DNA from 3 places in the Photobacterium damselae subsp. damselae genome. Region 1 is predicted to be linked to each of the others. Evidence: predicted binding sites of a transcription regulator. Region 1 holds the regulator's gene; each other region holds the start of a gene.
The links. Region 1 encodes PurR, which represses purine synthesis genes. Its sites were predicted from a motif close to TNANGNAAACGTTTNCNTNA; they were not measured.
Positions count from the first base shown of each region.

Region 2: guaB (IMP dehydrogenase) is a predicted target of PurR. The motif match lies at 2,716-2,735, and genes of this name have one in related genera.
Region 3: pyrD (quinone-dependent dihydroorotate dehydrogenase) is a predicted target of PurR. The motif match lies at 4,485-4,504, and genes of this name have one in related genera.

Region 1 is NZ_CP146970.1:1,493,321-1,500,348, forward strand. Features, by position in the region: gene WAX86_RS06800 (carboxymuconolactone decarboxylase family protein) at 1-488, opposite strand, end outside; gene WAX86_RS06805 (hypothetical protein) at 585-977, opposite strand; gene WAX86_RS06810 (TfoX/Sxy family DNA transformation protein) at 1,339-1,929, opposite strand; cyclic di-GMP riboswitch class I at 2,048-2,142, opposite strand; gene purR (HTH-type transcriptional repressor PurR) at 2,462-3,466, opposite strand; gene WAX86_RS06820 (heme ABC transporter ATP-binding protein) at 3,913-4,710, opposite strand; gene WAX86_RS06825 (iron ABC transporter permease) at 4,707-5,744, opposite strand; gene WAX86_RS06830 (hemin ABC transporter substrate-binding protein) at 5,831-6,727, opposite strand; gene WAX86_RS06835 (biopolymer transporter ExbD) at 6,724-7,028, opposite strand, start outside.
Region 2 is NZ_CP146970.1:833,031-840,058, forward strand. Features, by position in the region: gene WAX86_RS03710 (alanyl-tRNA editing protein) at 1-307, shown strand, start outside; gene WAX86_RS03715 (zinc ribbon domain-containing protein) at 793-1,029, shown strand; gene xseA (exodeoxyribonuclease VII large subunit) at 1,147-2,487, opposite strand; gene guaB (IMP dehydrogenase) at 2,804-4,267, shown strand; gene guaA (glutamine-hydrolyzing GMP synthase) at 4,382-5,965, shown strand; gene WAX86_RS03735 (AbgT family transporter) at 6,437-7,028, shown strand, end outside.
Region 3 is NZ_CP146970.1:1,684,687-1,691,714, forward strand. Features, by position in the region: gene rlmKL (bifunctional 23S rRNA (guanine(2069)-N(7))-methyltransferase RlmK/23S rRNA (guanine(2445)-N(2))-methyltransferase RlmL) at 1-1,769, opposite strand, end outside; gene WAX86_RS07705 (cell division protein ZapC) at 2,582-3,121, opposite strand; gene pyrD (quinone-dependent dihydroorotate dehydrogenase) at 3,311-4,324, opposite strand; gene WAX86_RS07715 (DUF2835 family protein) at 4,538-4,762, opposite strand; gene pepN (aminopeptidase N) at 4,855-7,028, opposite strand, start outside.

The sequences.
Region 1 (7,028 bases):
AACTTGGCAGATAAATTCTGAAACGCAATAAGAGCCGTTAACTCTACAAGCGAATCTTCATTAAACCATTGACTTAATGTTGCGATCATATCTTCTGTCACTTTCGAACCCGTAATGGTCATGGCTTCGGTGTATTCGAGAACAGCACGTTCCTGATCCGAAAATAGTTCACTCTCTTGCCAATGTGCAAGTTGTTTGATTTTATCAACAGAATTACAGCGTTCAGCAAGCTTCATTCCATTAGCATCAACACAAAAGGCACAATCATTTAGCTGTGATACACGAACACAGACTAATGAACGTAAGACAGGAGATAGTGGGGATTTCGAGCGGTCTAAGTATCCAAAAAATCCTGCAACAAGCCAAAATAGTGTTGGCTTACGTCCCCATAACTTGGCTGGATTTAAAACGCTACCATAGTGTCGTTCTTGTAACCAAAGTAATGGGCGGATAAAGATGGAATATTTTTTCTTAGCTTGAATGCGCACGGACAACCCTTACTGTCAAAGTGTACTGAATTAGCAACAAAGACCGAGGGTAGCGCGTTTTTATTTCAGCAAAAGCAAAAAATCTTTAAAAATCGATTAGTTGATGGAAAATTCTACAACTTTAGAGGTTTCTTGCTGCACGGTACGATTATCAGGAAGATCGTTGATGAGGATATAACCACTCAAAAAAACCGGAAGAACCGCAACCAATAGGCTTTTCCCTATGTGGTAATTACGATACCAATGTTTGCGAGCCTTAAAAAATAGGATCAAACCCCAAACAAGAAGAAAGATATTTAAAAAACCCATCACGACAATGGTATCAGAGAGTGATTGTAATGAGGCTATATTTTGCTTTACTGCAATGAGAACGGCAAAAATAGGTAGAAAAGAGAGAACGATACTAATTTGAAGTAGTCTTGGCCATTTACAAAACTTGTCTTTAAAAATATTTGTAGTTTGTCCTGGAAATGGGTTGGAACAACTCATAATCGCCTCATACAACATTAGCATCTCTAAGTATTTAATTATTTGAGTGCCCGTATTCCTATATAAGCCTCAAACTATAACTATATTATCGGAAAAATGAGTGAAGGGTAGTTTTGATGTAAGGTGGGTGTAAACTTTGTGACTTTGTTCAATAAACTTTAGTTGTATTTATTTTTTGTATGTCTGTATATGATTATTTTTTAAAAACTGTGTTTTATATTTAATGGGTGGTTTTAACCTAGATATATAAGATTATTAATATATTAATCAGTTGTTATGTAACTTGTTTGATAAAAAAAGAGGCTGATAATAGCCTCTCTACTTAAGTGTTAATTTAGCCAACGTATTGTGAGTATTGTTTTTAATTTAATGACGAAAGTAGCTCATGGCGACGCTGTTCAGTAATTACTGACCAATGCTGACCACTGATAGCTCCTTCAAGTGCCCACAATAGTTCAAGATTTAAAGAGTCTCCTTGAGATGACTGTAGTGCTTTAAATGCATCAAGAGCACCAACAGCAAATAATTGCTCAACGGTTTCAATTCCTGCTTTTTTTAACATGCGTTCATTGGTTAAGCGTAGATTAGGTAGATCTTTAATTCGATTAGGTGTTGCTTTTGATTTGGATTCCTTATCCTTTTCTGCCGCTTGGAGAGAGAGTTCACCTTGCTTGATTAAGCATTGAGTATCATCCCACCAATAGTCAGGAATGGCATAATGTTTTGTGACAACTGGAAATCCTTTTTTGTAATATATATAGGGTTTTAGTCCCAGTGCTTTAAATTCCCCTTCATTATGGCAATTGGCCCGTAGATGTAGCGTATTGTTTACTACCAGAGCAAACATAGTATCACCCGCGAATATACCAAAACCTCCAAACATAGAGCGTGATTTGATACGCCCAAAACATTCAAATAATTTTAACGTGTTTTTTAATACTGGTTTGTCCATGCTTCTTCTCGGTGAAAATAATCATGAGTCACCTAACATCAGAGCGGGGATTTAGATTATCAGAATAACTAAATATTCTGTCAGAAACCCTAAGATTCATGACATTGATATTTTGATTATCGGCAACCCCGCTACCATGAGTTTATGTATATAAACTTTTAGGCCGGAAGCTTTGCGTCCTATCTCTTTCAAGATAGTTTGCCCTGTTCGTAACTGATAAAGGTTAACGTAGATAGCTTAATATTTTTTATATGAAGTTGCAAAATTTGTGATGTTGATTCAGTTAATAATTTAAAATGAGTAATATAGATGCATAAGAAATGTTTAATTATCAGCCAAAAAAGCGCTTTAAGAATAAAGTGTTACGAACATATCCTATTATTAACCTTTTTTTAAATCGTAATTTGGTTAAGGTAAAATGAATACAGAATAAATTTTAATTCATTAAACTGATTAGACCTGTTTAGTCTTTCTTTTTATATAAAAAAAGCCAATATTGAATATTGGCTTCATATTTGGAATAGATTCCCAATTAATTAAGATTCTTTACCGACTTACGAATAACGAGCTCAGGCGCCATTTCAAAAGTTTGACGCTCATGATTCTTATCTTTGACGCGATCCATTAAAATTTCAACAGCCGTTTTACCTAAACGACGTTTTGGCTGATGGATTGTTGTCAATGGCGGTGAAAAATATGGCGCTAAATCGATATTGTCATAGCCAATAATTGAAATATCATCAGGAACTCGTAATCCTGCTTGTTCAAATGTGCTGATCATCGCCATAGCCATAATGTCATTAAAACAGAAAATAGCCGTTGGACGTTCAGTCATCGCGATAAAGTCTTGCGCCGCTTTTACTGCCGTATCACACTCAAAATCACCTTCAAGAATCCAATCTTCATTTACAGATAGATTGCTTTCTGCCATCGCTTTACGGAAGCCTTTAAGACGCTCGCGACAGGTTGACTTGTCTTCATGACCAGACAAACAACCAATTTTGGTATGGCCATTTTCAATAAAGTGTTTAGTTGCAATATAGCCGCCATGCTCTGCATTATCTTGGATTTTATCTGTATGTGGTGACTCTGGGCCCCAATCCATGATAACCATAGGCAGATCTTTTTTGCGTTCTAGCAACTCAAGCAGTTTCTCATCCAGATCGGAACACATAACAAGCAGACCATCGACACGCTTTTCTGCTAGCATGCGAAGGTAATCTTGTTGTTTCGATAGGTTACCTTCTGTATTACACAGAATAAGCGTATAACCTTCTTTATAACAGTACTCTTCAACACCGTGAACAACTTCAGCAAAGAATGGGTTGGTTGATTTAGTTACCAACATACCGATTGTACGGGTTGTATTGCATTTTAAACTGCGAGCAACAGCACTTGGAGCGTAATTAAGCTCATCAACCGCTGCCATAACTTTCTTTTGTGTTGCTTCTGCGACAAAGCGCGTTTTATTGATCACGTGAGAGACTGTCGTCGTTGAAACACCAGCCATACGTGCAACATCTTTAATCGTTGCCATAGTTATTCTTCTAATAATGGGGGTCTAGAGTCAGACCGCAATTCTTTCGATATCAAATTGGTTAGCCAGCTCTACGTTGAGTCTCTCTGGCTATTCAGTTTGTTATCACCACACAGTTAATCTTGCTTTTAATCTCTAATAATTAGCTAAAGTTTAGATGATTAAGCAAGTAATCGGGTTTGTATTGTGAAACCCGCTAAAAGCTAAAAAGCCGCACCATAAAGAGCGGCTTTTTGATAACAAGTGCTATAAGTGAATATTATACGATTCTATTACATTGTGTAATCGCTTGCGATCACATTTTACCTAGAGTCTGCGCGAGTGCAATGTTTCTGTGCTTGAAGCGGAAAATACTTGATAGGCATCAATAAATTTGAATGTAATTAAACGTAAATATTCATTGGTTTTATCGATTAATGGCACAATTTCTGCTCATAACAGAGACATTAAGCCAAAATAACCGGGTAGTTATGTTCTGGATGAGCGATAACTTGAACTGGCCAGCCGTAAACATTTTCGACTGCGGTTGGGGTTAGTACTTGCCATGGCGTACCATCAGCTTGAATTTTGCCTTGGTTCAAAATGATCAAACGATCCGCGTATTGAGCGGCTAAGTTCAGATCATGAATAACAATGATAACGGCAGCACCCTGTTGTGAAAGCGCTTGTGCAATCTCTAAAGTATGATGTTGATGAGCAAGATCAAGAGCAGATGTGGGTTCATCAAGCATTAAAATACATTGTTCGCCAGAGTGCGATAACTGGGTTAATACTCTGGCAAAATGAACGCGCTGTTTTTCCCCGCCAGATAGCGTTGGATAAAGCCTGTTTGCGAGATGATCCACACCAACTTTAACCATATTCTTAGCCGCTAGTTGTTGCGCTTGATGATTTGATATTGCTAAAGGCATCGCACCAAGCTCTGCAACTTCATGAGCAAGAAATGAGAACGATAGGGTACTGTGCTGCGGCAATATACCCATGTGTTTTGCCAATAATTCAGATGGCCAATGATCTTTGGGTCTTGAAAAGATCTCAATCGATCCTGAATTTGGCGTTATTTCACCGTTTAATACCTTCAGTAGACTACTTTTACCGGCACCATTTGGACCTAACAGCGCGGTTATTTGCCCAGACCTTATTTCTAAATCAACATTATCTAGTAAGGTCTTTCTGCCCAGCTGCAAATGAAGGTTAGAAGCTTTTAGTGCTATTGCGTGATGAGAGGATAGTGTGCTGCTCATGCCATACGTCCTTTTTGCTGGATCAATAACATAATAAAGAAGGGAGCACCGATGATGGCAGTGATAATACCAACTGGTAACTCTTGAGGAGCAAAAGCGGTACGAGCAATCATATCTGCAAGTAACAAAATGAAGGCGCCTAATAGGGCTGATACCGGAATTAAGTTTTTATGGTTTGGTCCAATTAGCATTCGTCCCAGATGAGGAATAATAAGGCCAATAAACCCTATCGGACCTGTTAGTGACACGGTAACGCCAACACCTGCGGCACAAGTAATGATTAACTGTTTTTTAAGGCGTTGGACATTTACGCCCATATGCTTGGCTTCTGATTCGCCCAATAAAAAAGCATTGAGTGCATTGGCTTTACGATAGAAAAAGAAAAACAGTGCAACAAAAGATACGGTTGCTAGAGCGATCCCTGACCACGTTGCGCCAGCTAATGAACCCATTGACCATAAAGAGAAATCACGAAGCGCTTGATCGTCGGCAACATAATTAAGTAAGCCTAAGCCCGCGCCTGATATTGCTGAGATTGCCACCCCCGCTAACAGCATCACAGTCACCGATGTTCCATTAGTTCCAGTACCTAAACGATAAACAAAGAAAGTACTGATAACACCGCCAATAAAGGCAAACAGAGGGATTGCGCCTAAGTTTAAAATGGTGGGAAATTGCGCTGCAATAGGTGCAAATACAATGATCGCTAACGCAGCCCCAAGCCCTGCACCACCTGTTACCCCAATGATGGCGGGATCAGCAAGTGGATTACGAAATAGCCCCTGCATTACCGCACCACAAATGGCGAGAATTGCTCCAATCATAATACAGAGCAGAGTTCTCGGTAGACGAATCTGATTGATAACTAAGCTGATATGATTTGGCAGTTCGGTATGCCAAGGCAGTAAGGCTTTAATGCTATCACTATAGCTAATAGACATTGGGCCAATAACAATAGAACTGACGATGGCGAGTAGTAAAAGGCCAAAGCCAATAGGGTAGAGGGAGCGGATGGATAAACGTTGATTTCCCATAAAAACTCAAACTATAAATAGGAGAAAAGAGAGGGAATCAGATGCTCCCTCTGATGATAATTATTTTACTGAAATTTCGTTATCTGTTACTGATTCACAGTTGGATAGAAAACATTTGATAATCGAGCCGCTTCGTTGAGGCTATGGATACCGAGACCACCAATAAGCGCTGTACCATCTATCACAGCTAATGCATTATTTTGCGCTGCGGGTGTTTGGGCTAGTACTGGAATCTTCTTAATTAGATCTGGCATCGTTTTGATGGTTGCCGCGGTTCTAGAGCTCAATAAAATGATATCAGGCTGCATTTGAAGCATGGCTTCTGTTGAAATAGGTTTATAGTTTTCAACAAATGCAGCAGCCGGGTTTATGGCTCCAGCAAGGTTGATAACGGTATCTGCCGTTGTTCCTTTACCTGCTACATTGACAGGTCTCCCATCATGAATCATCACAAACAAAACTTTTTTTTCTTTAAAATTAGGATGTTTCTTAAGTTGAGATAGATGATCCGTTAATGTTTGAACAGTATGTTGCACTTTTTGTTCTAACCCATCAGCTTGTTTTTGGTGACCTGTTAATTGTGCAACTTGTTCAATTCGCTTAGTAAGATCTGAAACGGTATTCCCTGAGTTGACGATATCCACAGCAACGCCAGCTTGTTTCAATATGGTGAGCGTCGATTCTGGACCCATTTCGTTTGAACCAATAATACGAGTTGGTGTGAGTGACATGAGATTTTCTGCTGATAATTGACGATGATAGCCAACTTTAGGCATCTTGGTATCAACCAATGTTTGACTGGTACTGTCTACAGCAACCAGTTGATCGCTGGCATCTAAGGCATTGATAATCTCAGTAATTGCAGATCCGGCACTGATAATACGCGAGTCATTGTTTTGTGCATAAGCTGACGTCGCTCCAAATAGGATAGCAACAGCTAAAGATACGGTTTTAAACACTGGTGCTGGTTTAATTAGACTCATGCTTTGTTATCCTCTTCCATTAGCAATTGAGTAGCCTTGATGTCATTTTTTTGTAAAAACGCTAAAAGCTTTAACATTTGTTCGACTGAGGCCGTTTTCTCAGCCCCAATCACAACCGGTTTCGATGGGTTTGCTTTAACTTCGTCCAATAAGGTTGTTGAAAAAGCCTCCCAACTTTTTTGTTGATTTCCATCTAGAGCCCAATGAGGTTCAGAGGCAAGTAGGTTAATGGTTATAGGATCGGCAGAGGTCGTCTGCAGTATTTGTGTTTCTGTTTGTGGGAGATCGACATTCAGCGATT
Region 2 (7,028 bases), 660 kb from region 1:
TTTGCGTAAACGCGGACTAAATTCGGCTGATATGTTAGAACAACTCAATGATATTGCAGATAAAATAAATCAGCAATTAACTCAATGGTTAGAACTTGAATCTGCAATTACTATGCGTTGCGAAGGACAAGCGTTAACCGATTCGCGTTATTGGTGCTGCGATCTTAATGAAGGGAATGTTATTGAGATCCCATGCGGTGGTACTCATAGTCAATCTTTAGCCGAATACAATCAGTTGTGGGTTGAGTTTGAATATGTGAATGATCAACAAATTGTCATGTATACCAGAGCAATAAAAAGACAATAATTTGTTGTTAAATCATAAAGATAAGCCGAAATAGCTCAGAGTGACTTGTTTCGGCTTTTTTATTGGATTTTATAACCGATCCAATTTTATATATATTGGATCCTTGGTTTTACATGTAATATTTAAGAATAAAATATCGTTTAAAATCCAAAAACAGAATATGTAACTTATGCTTTCGGGAAGTGTATTGATAAATGTTCTTTTGATATGAGATCGCTGATCAAGACTCTTTTTGTCTAAGATCTGCTTTGTTATAAAAGATCCTTGGTTCTCTGATTCTTATCCATAAAGGCTATTGTTTTCTTTTGTTCTGGTTTGCAGCGATCTTCACGACAGAGATCAAAAGAGTACATTTTGAAAAATAATTTTGATTGCCAGCCAGATACAAATCAAAGCATTATGAGAGCCTATTATCTTTATACCCAGTAATCTCTAAATTCTAAATTTTGAAATTACATCGGGATGGACGACAGAAGGATATGTGAGTGTCTGAGAATCTATGCCCAAGCTGTACCAGTGAATTAGTCTGGAAAGAGAATGGTTATTTCTGTGATTTTTGCCAGCAGAAGATCAATAAACATGCCTTATGCCCAGATTGTGGTAAAGAGCTAGAAAAACTACAGGCCTGCGGTTCTGCCAGCTACTTTTGTAATCACTGTAATGAGTTAAAATCAAAATCACGGGTCAGTTTTGTCTTCACCCCAGTAGATGAAAATGCTTAAGGTGTAGGGCGGTTAATAAAGTCCATATGCCAGAGATAAAAAATGCCGCGACTAGAAAACTAGAGCGGCATTTATTTTTGTTAATTTAATTTTATGCTAATCACTACTTAACAATAGCTATTCAACGATTGAACGAATTTCACCTTGAGCAACTTTGGTGACTAATCGATCTCCTGCTGAGACTTGATCTGAACTTCTAATAACCGAGCCATCTTCTTTTTGGGTGATAGAATAACCACGCGCAATAGTCGCCAGTGGGCTTACTGCCTCCAGTTTTTCTGCCATCATGGCCAATTGATGACGAGCTGTTAACTGCGAGCGATCCATAGCATCAGTAAGGCGGCGCTCACTTTGCGCTAAATGATGACTAAGTTGTTTGATTGTTTGACTTGGTGAATAGAGCGATAACTTGTAATTAATACGTTCTACACGTTGATCTGCCTGAGTTAACTTTCGTTGCATCGCTTGATGTAAGTGGCCAGTTAACTCATCCAGATGTTGTTGCTGCTGATTAAGTCGCATCTGTGGATGTTGACGTTCTAATCGGTGCTGTAATCGCTGAGTTTGTTGTTGCTGTTTAGCAATATAATAGCGAATAGCATGATTTAGCTGCTGTTTCTTTTGTGTAATGGCTTGAGTTTGATGAGTCATATCGCGACTGATCAGCTCTGCTGCAGCTGATGGCGTTGGAGCACGAACATCGGCAACAAAATCGGCAATGGTGACATCAACTTCATGACCAACTGCACTGACGATAGGGATTTCACTGGCAACAATAGTACGCGCCACAATTTCTTCATTAAACGCCCATAGATCTTCAAGAGATCCACCGCCACGACCCACTATTAGCACATCACACTCTTTGCGGCTGTTAGCTCGACCAATGGCTTGAGCAATCGAAATCGCAGAACCTTCGCCTTGCACCATGGTTGGATAGATCACAATCGGTAAACCAGGATCGCGTCGGCGTAACACATTTAGAATATCAAATAATGCAGCACCTGTTTTTGAGGTAATGATCCCCACTCGTTTTGGTTGCTCTGGCAACGGTTTTTTAATACTTTGGGCAAACAGACCTTCTGCGGCCAAAGACATTTTAAGTTGTTCAAACTGTTGCTGGAGTCGACCATCGCCTTCTGGCTGCATGCTTTCGATTATAAGCTGATAGTCACCGCGAGGCTCATAGAGGGATAAACGTGCTTTAACGAGCACCTGAGTACCATTGCTGGGTTTAAATAGCACTCGGCGATTATTGCCTTTAAACATAGCGCATTTCACCTGAGCACGAGCATCTTTTAAGGTGAAATACCAGTGGCCAGAAACCGGCATGGAGAAATTAGAGAGCTCACCGACTAACCAAACAATACCCATTTCATTTTCGAGTAGTACGCGAACTTGGGCATTTAGAGTGGATACGGTGAAAATTCGATTATTGCTTTGGGTCGGTTGGGCGAACATTGTCACGATGAAAAACACCTTTACCAAAGAAGAGTGGGAAGGGCTGCGATGAAAGACGAGTATAATTCAATCAATGAACGAAATTTGGGCGCAACAAAGGAAAAGGGGGATCAATTGGACAGATCTTACCCAAAGTGTTTTGCCCGCAGCACCTGAAACTTAACCGAAATATATTACGTATCAATCGAAAAATGTCAAATATTTTTTATTAAAAATTCAAAAAAAACACTAGCCAAACGTTTGCACCGTGCGTATAATCCGTCCGCAATATTTTAATCTTCTTTATAAAACCCTTTAATTGGTGTGAGATATTGCAATGTTACGAATCAAACAAGAAGCTTTGACTTTTGATGATGTTTTGCTGGTTCCAGCTCATTCTACAGTCCTACCGAACACTGCCGATCTGCGCACCCATTTGACTAAAGAGATCACTCTGAATATTCCAATGCTGTCTGCATCTATGGATACAGTGACTGAAGGTCGTTTGGCTATCGCTCTTGCGCAAGAGGGTGGCATCGGTTTTATCCATAAGAATATGTCTATCGAACAACAAGCGGCACAAGTTCGCATGGTTAAAAAGTTCGAAGCAGGTGTTGTTTCTGAACCTGTAACTGTTAAGCCTGATAACACCATTGCAGATGTAAAACGTCTGACAGAAGAAAATGGCTTTGCAGGTTACCCTGTTGTTACTGATAACAATGAGCTTATCGGTATTATTACAGGTCGTGATGTACGCTTTGTAACTGACCTTTCCCTTAAAGTTGTGGAAGTGATGACACCAAAAGAAAAGCTTGCATCAGCGAAAGAAGGCGCTTCTCGTGAAGAAGTTGAAGCTATCATGCAAAAGCACCGTGTTGAAAAAGTGCTATTGGTTGATGATAGCTTCCGTCTTAAAGGCATGATCACTGCAAAAGATTTCCAGAAAGCAGAACGTAAACCAAATGCATGTAAAGATGAGCGTGGCCGTCTACGTGTTGGTGCTGCTGTAGGTGCTGGTGCTGGTAATGAAGAGCGTGTTCAAGCTCTAGTTGAAGCTGGCGTTGATGTGCTACTTATTGACTCTTCACATGGTCATTCTGAAGGTGTTTTACAACGCATCCGTGAAACACACAAACAATTCCCTAATCTACCAATCGTTGGCGGTAATGTTGCAACTGCTGAAGGTGCTCGTGCACTTATTGAAGCGGGTGTAAGTGCGGTTAAAGTGGGTATTGGCCCTGGCTCTATCTGTACAACTCGTATCGTAACTGGTGTTGGTGTTCCTCAAATTACAGCGATTTCTGAAGCGGCTTCAGTTGCGGATCAATATGGCATTCCTGTTATTGCTGATGGTGGTATCCGTTACTCTGGTGACCTATGTAAAGCGATTGCAGCTGGCGCTTCTTGCGTAATGGTTGGTTCAATGTTCGCGGGTACTGAAGAAGCTCCGGGTGAAGTGGAGCTATACCAAGGTCGTGCTTATAAGTCATACCGTGGCATGGGTTCTCTTGGTGCGATGTCAAAAGGTTCATCTGACCGTTACTTCCAATCTGATAACGCTGCTGACAAGTTAGTACCAGAAGGTATTGAAGGTCGCGTTGCTTATAAAGGTCACTTAAAAGAGATCGTTCATCAACAGATGGGTGGTCTACGTTCAAGCATGGGTCTAACTGGCTCTGCAACAATTGAAGACCTTCGTACTAAAGCTGAGTTTGTTCGTATCTCTGGCGCTGGTATGAAAGAGTCTCATGTGCATGATGTGACTATTACTAAAGAAGCACCAAACTACCGCCTAGGTTAATTTGTAACAAACTATTCCTAGCTAGCGAAAACGTTTGCCTAATTAAAAAGCTTATATAAGATCGGGGCACTTTGATGCCCCCTATTTTCAATAAATTTCTGAGACTGCTCGATAATGACCACTACCACAAATATTCATGATCAACGCATCCTTATTTTAGATTTTGGTTCACAGTACACTCAATTGATTGCTCGTCGTATTCGTGAAATCGGTGTTTACTGTGAGCTTTGGAGCTGGGACGTTGATGAGGCTGATATTCGTGACTTTAATCCAAACGGTATCATTCTATCTGGCGGTCCTGAGAGTGTGACCGAAGCCGGTTCACCTCGTGCTCCTCAGTATGTGTTTGAAGCTGGTGTGCCAGTATTTGGTGTATGTTACGGCATGCAGACAATGGCAGAGCAGCTAGGCGGTAAAGTTGCGGGTTCTTCTGAGCGTGAATTTGGTTATGCTCAGGTTAAAATTGTAGAACCAACAGATCTATTTAAAAACATTGAAGATGCAATTGCAGAAGATGGCACTCCATTACTTGATGTATGGATGAGTCACGGTGACAAAGTTGTTGAAATTCCTGCTGACTTTACCAAAGTTGCTGAAACTTCAACGTGTCCATACGCTGCAATGGCTAATGATGAAAAACGTTTTTACGGCGTACAGTTCCACCCAGAAGTTACGCACACTCGTCAAGGTATGCGTATCATTGAAAACTTCGTTCTTAATGTATGTGGCTGTGAAAAGCTATGGACATCAGCCAACATCATCGAAGATGCTATCGCTCGTATTAAAGAGCAAGTGGGTGATGACGAAGTGATCCTTGGCCTATCTGGTGGTGTGGATTCATCAGTAGTTGCAATGCTGGTTCACCGTGCAATTGGTGATAAGTTAACTTGTGTATTTGTTGATAACGGCCTGCTTCGTCTAAATGAAGGCGAGCAAGTTATGGACATGTTCGGTGATCATTTTGGTCTAAACATTGTTCACGTTAAAGCTGAAAACCGTTTCCTTGAAGCACTTGCTGGTGTGGATGAGCCAGAAGCAAAACGTAAAATTATTGGCCGTGTATTTGTTGAAGTATTCGATGAAGAGTCGAAGAAACTGCAAAATGCAAAATGGTTAGCACAAGGCACTATCTACCCTGATGTAATTGAATCTGCAGCATCAAAAACAGGTAAAGCACACGTTATTAAATCACACCATAACGTGGGTGGTTTGCCTGACGATATGCAAATGGGCTTGGTTGAGCCACTAAAAGAGCTATTTAAAGACGAAGTTCGCAAGATTGGTCTTGAGCTTGGTCTGCCTTATAACATGCTATACCGCCACCCATTCCCAGGTCCTGGTCTAGGTGTTCGTGTACTTGGTGAAGTGAAGAAAGAGTACTGTGATCTACTGCGTCGTGCCGATGCTATCTTCATTGAAGAGCTTCACAATGCAGATCTTTACAACAAAGTATCACAAGCCTTTACCGTATTCTTACCAGTTCGTTCTGTTGGTGTAATGGGCGATGGTCGTAAATATGATTGGGTTGTTTCTCTACGTGCTGTTGAAACTATCGACTTTATGACAGCGCACTGGGCTCACCTACCATATGATTTCCTAGGTAAGGTGTCGAACCGCATTATTAACGAAGTCGATGGTATCTCTCGTGTGGTTTACGATGTATCAGGTAAGCCACCTGCAACCATCGAGTGGGAATAAGATTCTAAAAATTCGTAGTTAAAAAATAAGATCAAAGGCCTTTGGGGAAACTCAGAGGCTTTTTTTTGGTTCTTTCTTTTGCTTATAGGTATCAGACTTAAATAGTATCAAACGAAAATCATCTAAAACCCTTCATGTTTGAACACCGCAACTATTGTGTAGGTTAGGGGAATATCACCACTCTTGTAATTTCTTAAATATCTGCTTGTCCACGCTACATGTGTCTTTGTTGTTAATAAAAAATGGAATTTATGTTTACCATTTACACTTGTTTACAAAATACCCTTATACAAAATAGCTATTAGCTAGGTCGATCGTGCTTTTTTATTTGTCATTATGGTTACAATCCGGTGACGGTTTGTTGCATTTGTAACGACTGCTATAACATCGGCGAAAATACTTAAAAGCGACAGAAATAGTCGTAAACAGACGCTAGCACCATACAACATCAATTATAGCCATGGAGTTCCCATGAGTAATCAAGCAGTAAAACAGGCACCAGAAGCGCCATCAAGTGCGATGGATAAGTTTCTAAACGGCATTGAGCGTGTCGGTAACAAAATTCCAGATCCAGCTCTTCTATTCTTTTGGGGATTGGTCCTAGTTTGGGTTCTTTCCGCAGTTCTATCACAATTTGACTTTGGTCTGGTTCACCCAGTGACTCAGCAATCAGTAGAGATTAAAAACCTACTGACTGGCGAGTCTATGGCAAGTTTCCTTGCAAATATGGTGAAGAATTTCACTGGCTTTGCACCGTTAGGTATCGTATTAGTTGCGATGCTAGGTGTTGGTGTGGCTGAAGCATCTGGCTTTATTAATACAGGCCTTAAGAAGATGCTGAATGTAACACCAGTTAAATTCTTAACGCCGATGCTGATTTTAGTGGCAATTGTGTCACACACAGCAGCCGATGCTGGTTACGTACTGGTTATTCCTCTTGGTGGTATTATTTTCCATGCGGCAGGTCGTCACCCTCTAGCGGGTATCGCTGCGGCATTTGCTGGTGTTTCTGGTGGTTTCTCTGCAAACTTTATTCCATCAGGTATCGACCCATTACTGGCAG
Region 3 (7,028 bases), 190 kb from region 1:
TTGTCTTTTGCCCACTCTAGGTAGGTATTTGACATATCAACAGTCGTTGTAGATTTAGCACCACCACATGCAGCGTGAACAGTTGCAGAACCTGTGTATGAGAATAGGTTTAGGAAATCTTTTCCTTTTGCCATCGAGCCCAGTTTGCGACGAGTAATACGGTGATCAAGGAATACGCCAGTATCTAGGTAATCGTATAGATTCACTTTTAACTTCACGTCGTATTCGCTTACGGTCATAAAGCGCTCAACACTCGATAATTTCTGGTATTGATTTTTGCCTTTCTGACGCTCACGAACTTTTAAGATCACTTTGCTATTATCAACGCCAGTAACCGCAATCGTTGCTCGCATGATATCCATTAAACGGCGACGAGCCACCTCTTCTGGAATCGTCTTAGGTGCTGCATACTCTTGGATCACAATGTAATCTTTGTATTGGTCTATTGCCGCATTGTAGTTTGGCAGATCAGCATCATACAAACGGTAACATTCAATACCTTCGCGTTTAGCCCATTTAGACAGCTTAGTAATGTTTTTCTTCAAGCGGTTCGCAAAATCTGGTGCAATTTCAGTTTCTTCAACCACACCTTCACTTTGGCCTTCTTCTTTCTTAACACTACCACCGGTGATTAGGTACGTTTTTAGTACACAATCTAAAGCACCGTTGCGAAGTTTAAACTGCTTGTCAGCACGCATACGCATACAGCTTAACAATTCGTTTGAAGCAGAATAAATCGCAGCGCGAGAACCTGTAAACGCCAATTTCAGACGTTGACCAAATTCGGTATACAGAGCAATCAACTCTGGTGTAGTACCTAGACGTTCACCGTATGGAGGGTTACACAAAATCACACCATCAGAGAAACCTTCTGGTGCCATTAGGTGCATTGCATCGCCACGTTCAAAGTCAATTAACTCAGAAACACCAGCACGACCGGCGTTATCACGAGCAATGGCTAAAACACGTTGATCAAGCTCACGACCATAAATTTTAACGATCTCTTTTGCTTTGGCAGGACCACGACGTGCTTTTACTTTTGCTTCTGCGTGAATTTCAAGCCAAGCTTCTTTGTCGAAGTCTTTCAGTGCTTCAAAGCCCCAACGCTTACGCTTGATACCTGGTGCAATTTCAGCAGCTATCATTGCCGCTTCAATCACTAACGTACCAGAACCACACATAGGATCTAGTAGAGGTTGCTCAAACGTCCAACCACTCTTCATCACTAATGCAGCAGCATGCGTTTCGCGTAATGGCGCTTTACCCGCTTCACTACGATAACCACGCTGGTGTAAACCACTGCCTGCCATATCTAAACCAAGAATGGCTTTTTCGCCAGATAGACGAACATGGATACGTAAATCAGGGCGTTCACGATCGATAGATGGGCGCATTAGATCCATTTTGGTAAAACGGTCAACAATGGCGTCTTTAACTTTCATTGCACCGTATTGGCTATTACGGATTTCGCGGTTTGTACCGTTAAAATCCACCACAATACGGGTGTTACTACCAAAATAGTTATTCCAGTTAATCGCCGTTGCACCTAAATACAGGTCTAGGTCATTACGAACATTAAATTCACTCAATACGTAAATGATACGCGATGAGATACGAGTCCAAAGACAGCAACGATAAGCCTCAGCTTGAGTTGCTTTAAAACGCACACCGGCATGCACAACTTTAATGTCATGCGCGCCTAATTCTTTCAATTCATCCGCTAGTAGATTTTCTAGTCCACGGGATGTAATAGCTAAATACTGATTCATGGAGTTCTTTTCACGCTGTTGATAGGCGAAAGTATACCTGATTTAACACCAAATACCTCGTATAAAGAATTAGAAAAATTACTAACTTAATAAATTTTCATCAATCACAACGCATTTCCCAGAACTGAATTTGATATTCCATGCACAAGGCTCTTTATCCACCAGCGGAAACAGTCCCACCAAAACTAGCAATAACACCTTTATCAAACTCTTTGCCATCCATTAAAATCTGCCAAAACCTCATTGTTTACACATAAAAACAAACACCATAACACAATGATAAATAACAGTAATATTTAACAAGTCATCAATCATCTCGACAACCTTATCCAGCCAATACCCTATAAGCATTAAGCTAGCAGACGCTCAAACAAGCCACTTTCATCTTTGTTCTTTTATTACACAAGATAATTAATTGAGGAATTTTTGCTCACTATCAGCAGTAAAATCACTGATTATTCCAATAAAGAGGATGACAAAATATTTTTTTAAACATCAATAATTCGACCTAAATCACATACAAAACAGCCGAATTATTTTGACATTAAGAAAATTTGATAACGATTTTTGAGTTGCAGCGCGCGAAAAATAGGATTAGATATTAGATGCTGTAATTAGGAAATGAGATAAGCATTAGCGCCACGTGATATCAATCTGGAGTGATAGCTACGGGATATAAAAGAAGTGCTGTTTTGCAGAGATAAAGGGATTAACAATTACGGGGAACTACTCAAAATAGGCGTATTTGGGAAAGATAAGCAGACAATAAAATGCCCTATTTACAGCAGATGATGAAAGGATAATAAAAACACCTAACCCACTAACGCTAAGTAGTCTTCTTGTTCAGCAGAAAATGGAATTATGCGATCGTTCATGACTTTAATCACTTCGCAGAAAGTCATCTCTTTGCTTGAATTCAGTGTAAGTGGTTCTATAGTCGCTTGCATACACAACGATGCGCAATCCCCTGTTTCGATAACAAGAAATTGAGCTTCACCAAACTCAGTTTGTAGCGTAATCAGTTCTCCAAGCTCTGGTTGATAATCAACGCCAGATGAAGCAAAAAACCAACTCTTTGGCATAATCGGTTTATGGAAACGGGCAACCGCAACGGCATTAAGTCCAAGTTCAGCCTTGCGAGGAAGAGAGATATCTAGGTGTGTAATGGATTCTTTGAAGCATTGATACACGTCCGCATCATCAACTGTGAAAGTTTGCGTATTATAAGCTTCAGGAGTAAAGAACTTCTTTGGAGTTGCTACGCGAAAGACCATCTCATCACCGAGATCAAGCATTAATGCATCTTCTTGTTGGTCAAAATACCACATCCATGAGTCATTTGGTTTTAACACGGTTACGCTCCAACTTTGGTCTTATGCAACATCACTGATCACATAAATAAACACTGCTAGTTATTTTAATAAGGTTCAGGCGAAAAAAAAGGGGAAACAATATCCCCTTCTTACTCTTTATGCGCCGTAATTTTGACAAATTTCGCAGAAAATTACACTAATTTTTTAGCTTCATCACACAAATTTGTATTACTTCAAGCCCATAACGATATCTTTAACCAATTTAGGACCGTGATAGATAAAGCCGGTGTAAATCTGAACCAAACTTGCACCTGCTTGCATCTTTTCACGAGCAGAAATTGCAGAATCAATACCACCAACGCCAATAATTGGAATCTCACCTTTTAAGCATTCCGCCATTTTAGCAATAACAGCGGTACTTTTGTTCTGAAGAGGACGACCACTTAAGCCACCCATCTCATCACAGTGCTTCATGCCTTCAACTAAGGTACGGTCTAATGTGGTATTAGTACCAATCACACCATCAATTTTATTACGAAGTAATGAGTCACAAATTTGTTCAATCTCATGATCGTCAAGATCTGGTGCGATCTTAAGTGCTAGTGGGATATATTTCCCATGTAGCTCTGCCAGTTCAGCTTGTTTCGCTTTTAGCTGAGATAACAGATCATCTAACATCTCACCATACTGTAATGTTCTAAGTCCTGGTGTGTTTGGTGAAGAAATATTGATAGCAATATATCCTGCATATGGGTAAACCTTATCCATACAGATGAGGTAATCCTCTGCCCCATTCTCTACAGGAGTATCTTTGTTCTTACCAATGTTAATGCCGATGATACCGTCGTAGTTCGCTTTTTTAACATTCTCAACTAAATTATCTACCCCTAGGTTATTAAAACCAAAGCGGTTGATAATGCCTTCAGCAGGAATTAAACGAAATAGACGAGGCTTATCATTACCTGGTTGAGGTCGTGGTGTTACCGTACCAACTTCAACAAAGCCAAAACCCATAGCACCAAATGCATCAATACATTCGCCATTTTTATCAAGGCCAGCCGCAAGGCCAACAGGATTTTTGAACGTTAATCCCATTACTTCAACAGGATGATCTGGAATAGATTGACGATAGAATAAATCTAGAGGAGTGCCGGTAAAGCGAGAGAAGTTTTGCATTGCGAGATCATGCGCTTTTTCTGGATCAAGTTGAAAAATTGCAGATCGTGCGAGGCGGTAAAACATGATACCTCCTTTTATAAAAGCCCCGTATAAACGGGATGGCATTATTGCCTGAAAACCTCCATACGGCAATCATTTATTTTGATACAAATTACGTTAAAACAGACAGTTATGACAAACAGCCAATAAAAACAATCAATTACAGTAGAGTAAAAAATCAATAAAATGCAAACGATTACGTAAACAGGGTTTGTTTTGTGGGAAAATTAACCATATTTAGTTTGTTAGCCGTTCAATTCGATCAAAGCGATTGTCTGCCGTTACAAAAACCTTAAATCGCCCTACTAAACCAGCCTGTGTAACGAAGCTTCGAAATCGAACAGCAGGAAACTGAACCTTAAGTCCACAATCGGTATAAACCATTAGTTGACTTGCACTCCCCGAATAATGCTGCAAAAAAACTTGATACGGAATGTTAAGAGAAAACGTAAAAAATCGCATACTTGTTCTATTTGTAAATGGTTAAAGTCCAATCGAAAAAAGCCTAAGAAGTCCAACTCCTTAGGCTTTGTGCTCACTAGTGATATATCGGCTTATAGCTCAAGAGCTTTATGAATTTTCTCGAAAAGATCTTTCGCTAAATTATCAAGGTTAGCTAGCTTCTCCAGTTCGTCACGCATCAATTGCTGACGTTCTGCATCGTACTGACGATATTTTAAGAACGGTTCAATTAAACGAGCAGCAACTTGAGGATTACTGGTGTTCAAATGCGTTAGAATTTCAGTCAAGAATAGATAACCGGAGCCATCTTTTGCATGGAAATGAACTGGATTGTTTGCAGTAAAGCTCACCACTAAGCTACGGGTACGGTTAGGGTTTTTCAGTGAAAATGCAGGATGATTCATGGTTTCACGAACAACTTGCAAGGCATTATCTGCTGGATTTTTACCTTGTAGCATGAACCACTTGTCCATCACTAAGCCATCGTGAGTCCATTTATCACTAAAATCTGTCATTTGTGCTTCACGACACGCTAACTGAGCATTATTCGCCGCATTCATTGCAGCCATAGTGTCAGTCATATTAGCCGCAGCTTGATATTGAGCATCAACTAATGCGTTACCCTGCTCAGTTAATGCAAGATAAGAGAGGCATTGGTTACGGAGTGCGCGTTGAGCCATTGCTTGATGATCTAGGCTATATTGCTTTTGTGTTAATGAATGATAAATAGCACTAAATTCATCGCTCATTGCATTTGCCAGTATCTTCGTCAGTTCGCCAACAACATGATGAATCGAATCCACATCTACACATTGGTACCAACCTGCTATTTCATTTTCACTTGGCAGTGTTAGCATCTCAGCAATAAAAGCGGGATCTAATTCAGTTGACAATAAAACGCCACGGAATGCATCAACCACAGCTTCAGAAAGCTCTACATTATTGCCTTGCTGAACACGAGTTACGTTGTGACGAATGTATTTAGCCAATAGCATTTGACCTGCATCCCAACGAGCGAACTCATTACGAGCATGGGTCATTAAGAAGATCAGCTCATCATCGCTATAATCATATTGTAGTACGACAGGAGCAGAGAACTCTCTTAGCATAGAGATAACGGGTTGTGTCGTGATCCATTCAAAAACAAACGTTTGTTCTGCTTCTGTCACGTCCAATACATGATGAATCGACTCACCGTTACAGCGTAACTCATAAGGTTCACCATCCTGGTTATACAACTCGATATCAAACGGAATATGAAGTGGTAGTTTCTCTTCTTGATTTGGTGTCGCTGCAGTTTCTTGCTTAATCGTGACCGCGTAACGCGCCTTATCCTGCTCATATTCAGTTGTAACAGTTACAACAGGAGTTCCTGATTGGCTATACCAACGACGGAAGCGAGATAAATCAATCTTTGAAGCATCTTCCATTGCTTGAACGAAATCATCACAGGTAGCAGCCGTGCCATCATGACGCTCAAAGTACAATTTCATACCCGCTTGGAACTTCTCTTCTCCCAGTAACGTGTGCATCATTCGGATCACTTCGCTGCCCTTCTCATACACAGTTAAAGTATAGAAGTTATTCATCTCAATCACTTTTTCCGGACGAATTGGATGAGACATAGGGCCGCGATCTTCTGCAAACTGAGGACCACGAATAATACGGACATTTGCAATACGGTTAACAGGACGAGAGCCAAGATCTGAAGAGAATTCTTGATCTCGGAATACAGTTAATCCTTCTTTTAAGCTTAGTTGGAACCAATCGCGACAAGTCACGCGGTTACCAGTCCAGTTATGGAAGTATTCATGACCAATAACGGATTCAATGCCTTGGTAGTCAGTATCTGTGGCGGTTTTTGGATTCGCTAATACAAACTTGGAGTTGAAAACATTAAGACCTTTGTTTTCCATTGCTCCCATGTTGAAGAAATCAACGGCAACAACCATATAGATATCAAGATCGTACTCTAAACCAAAACGCTCTTCATCCCACTTCATGGCATTTTGCAGTGACGTCATCGCATAAGTAGCGCGATCTAAGTTACCTTTATCAACAAAGATCTCAAGCTCAACCTTACGACCGCTCATAGTGATAAAGTGATCTTTCAATACATCAAAATCACCAGCAACTAAAGCAAATAAGTATGATGGTTTAGGGAATGGATCTTGCCATTGTACCCAGTGGCGACCGTTATCTAGTTGCCCTTCAGCAATACGGTTACCATTACTTAATAAAAATGGGTATTCGTTATCGGCGATTA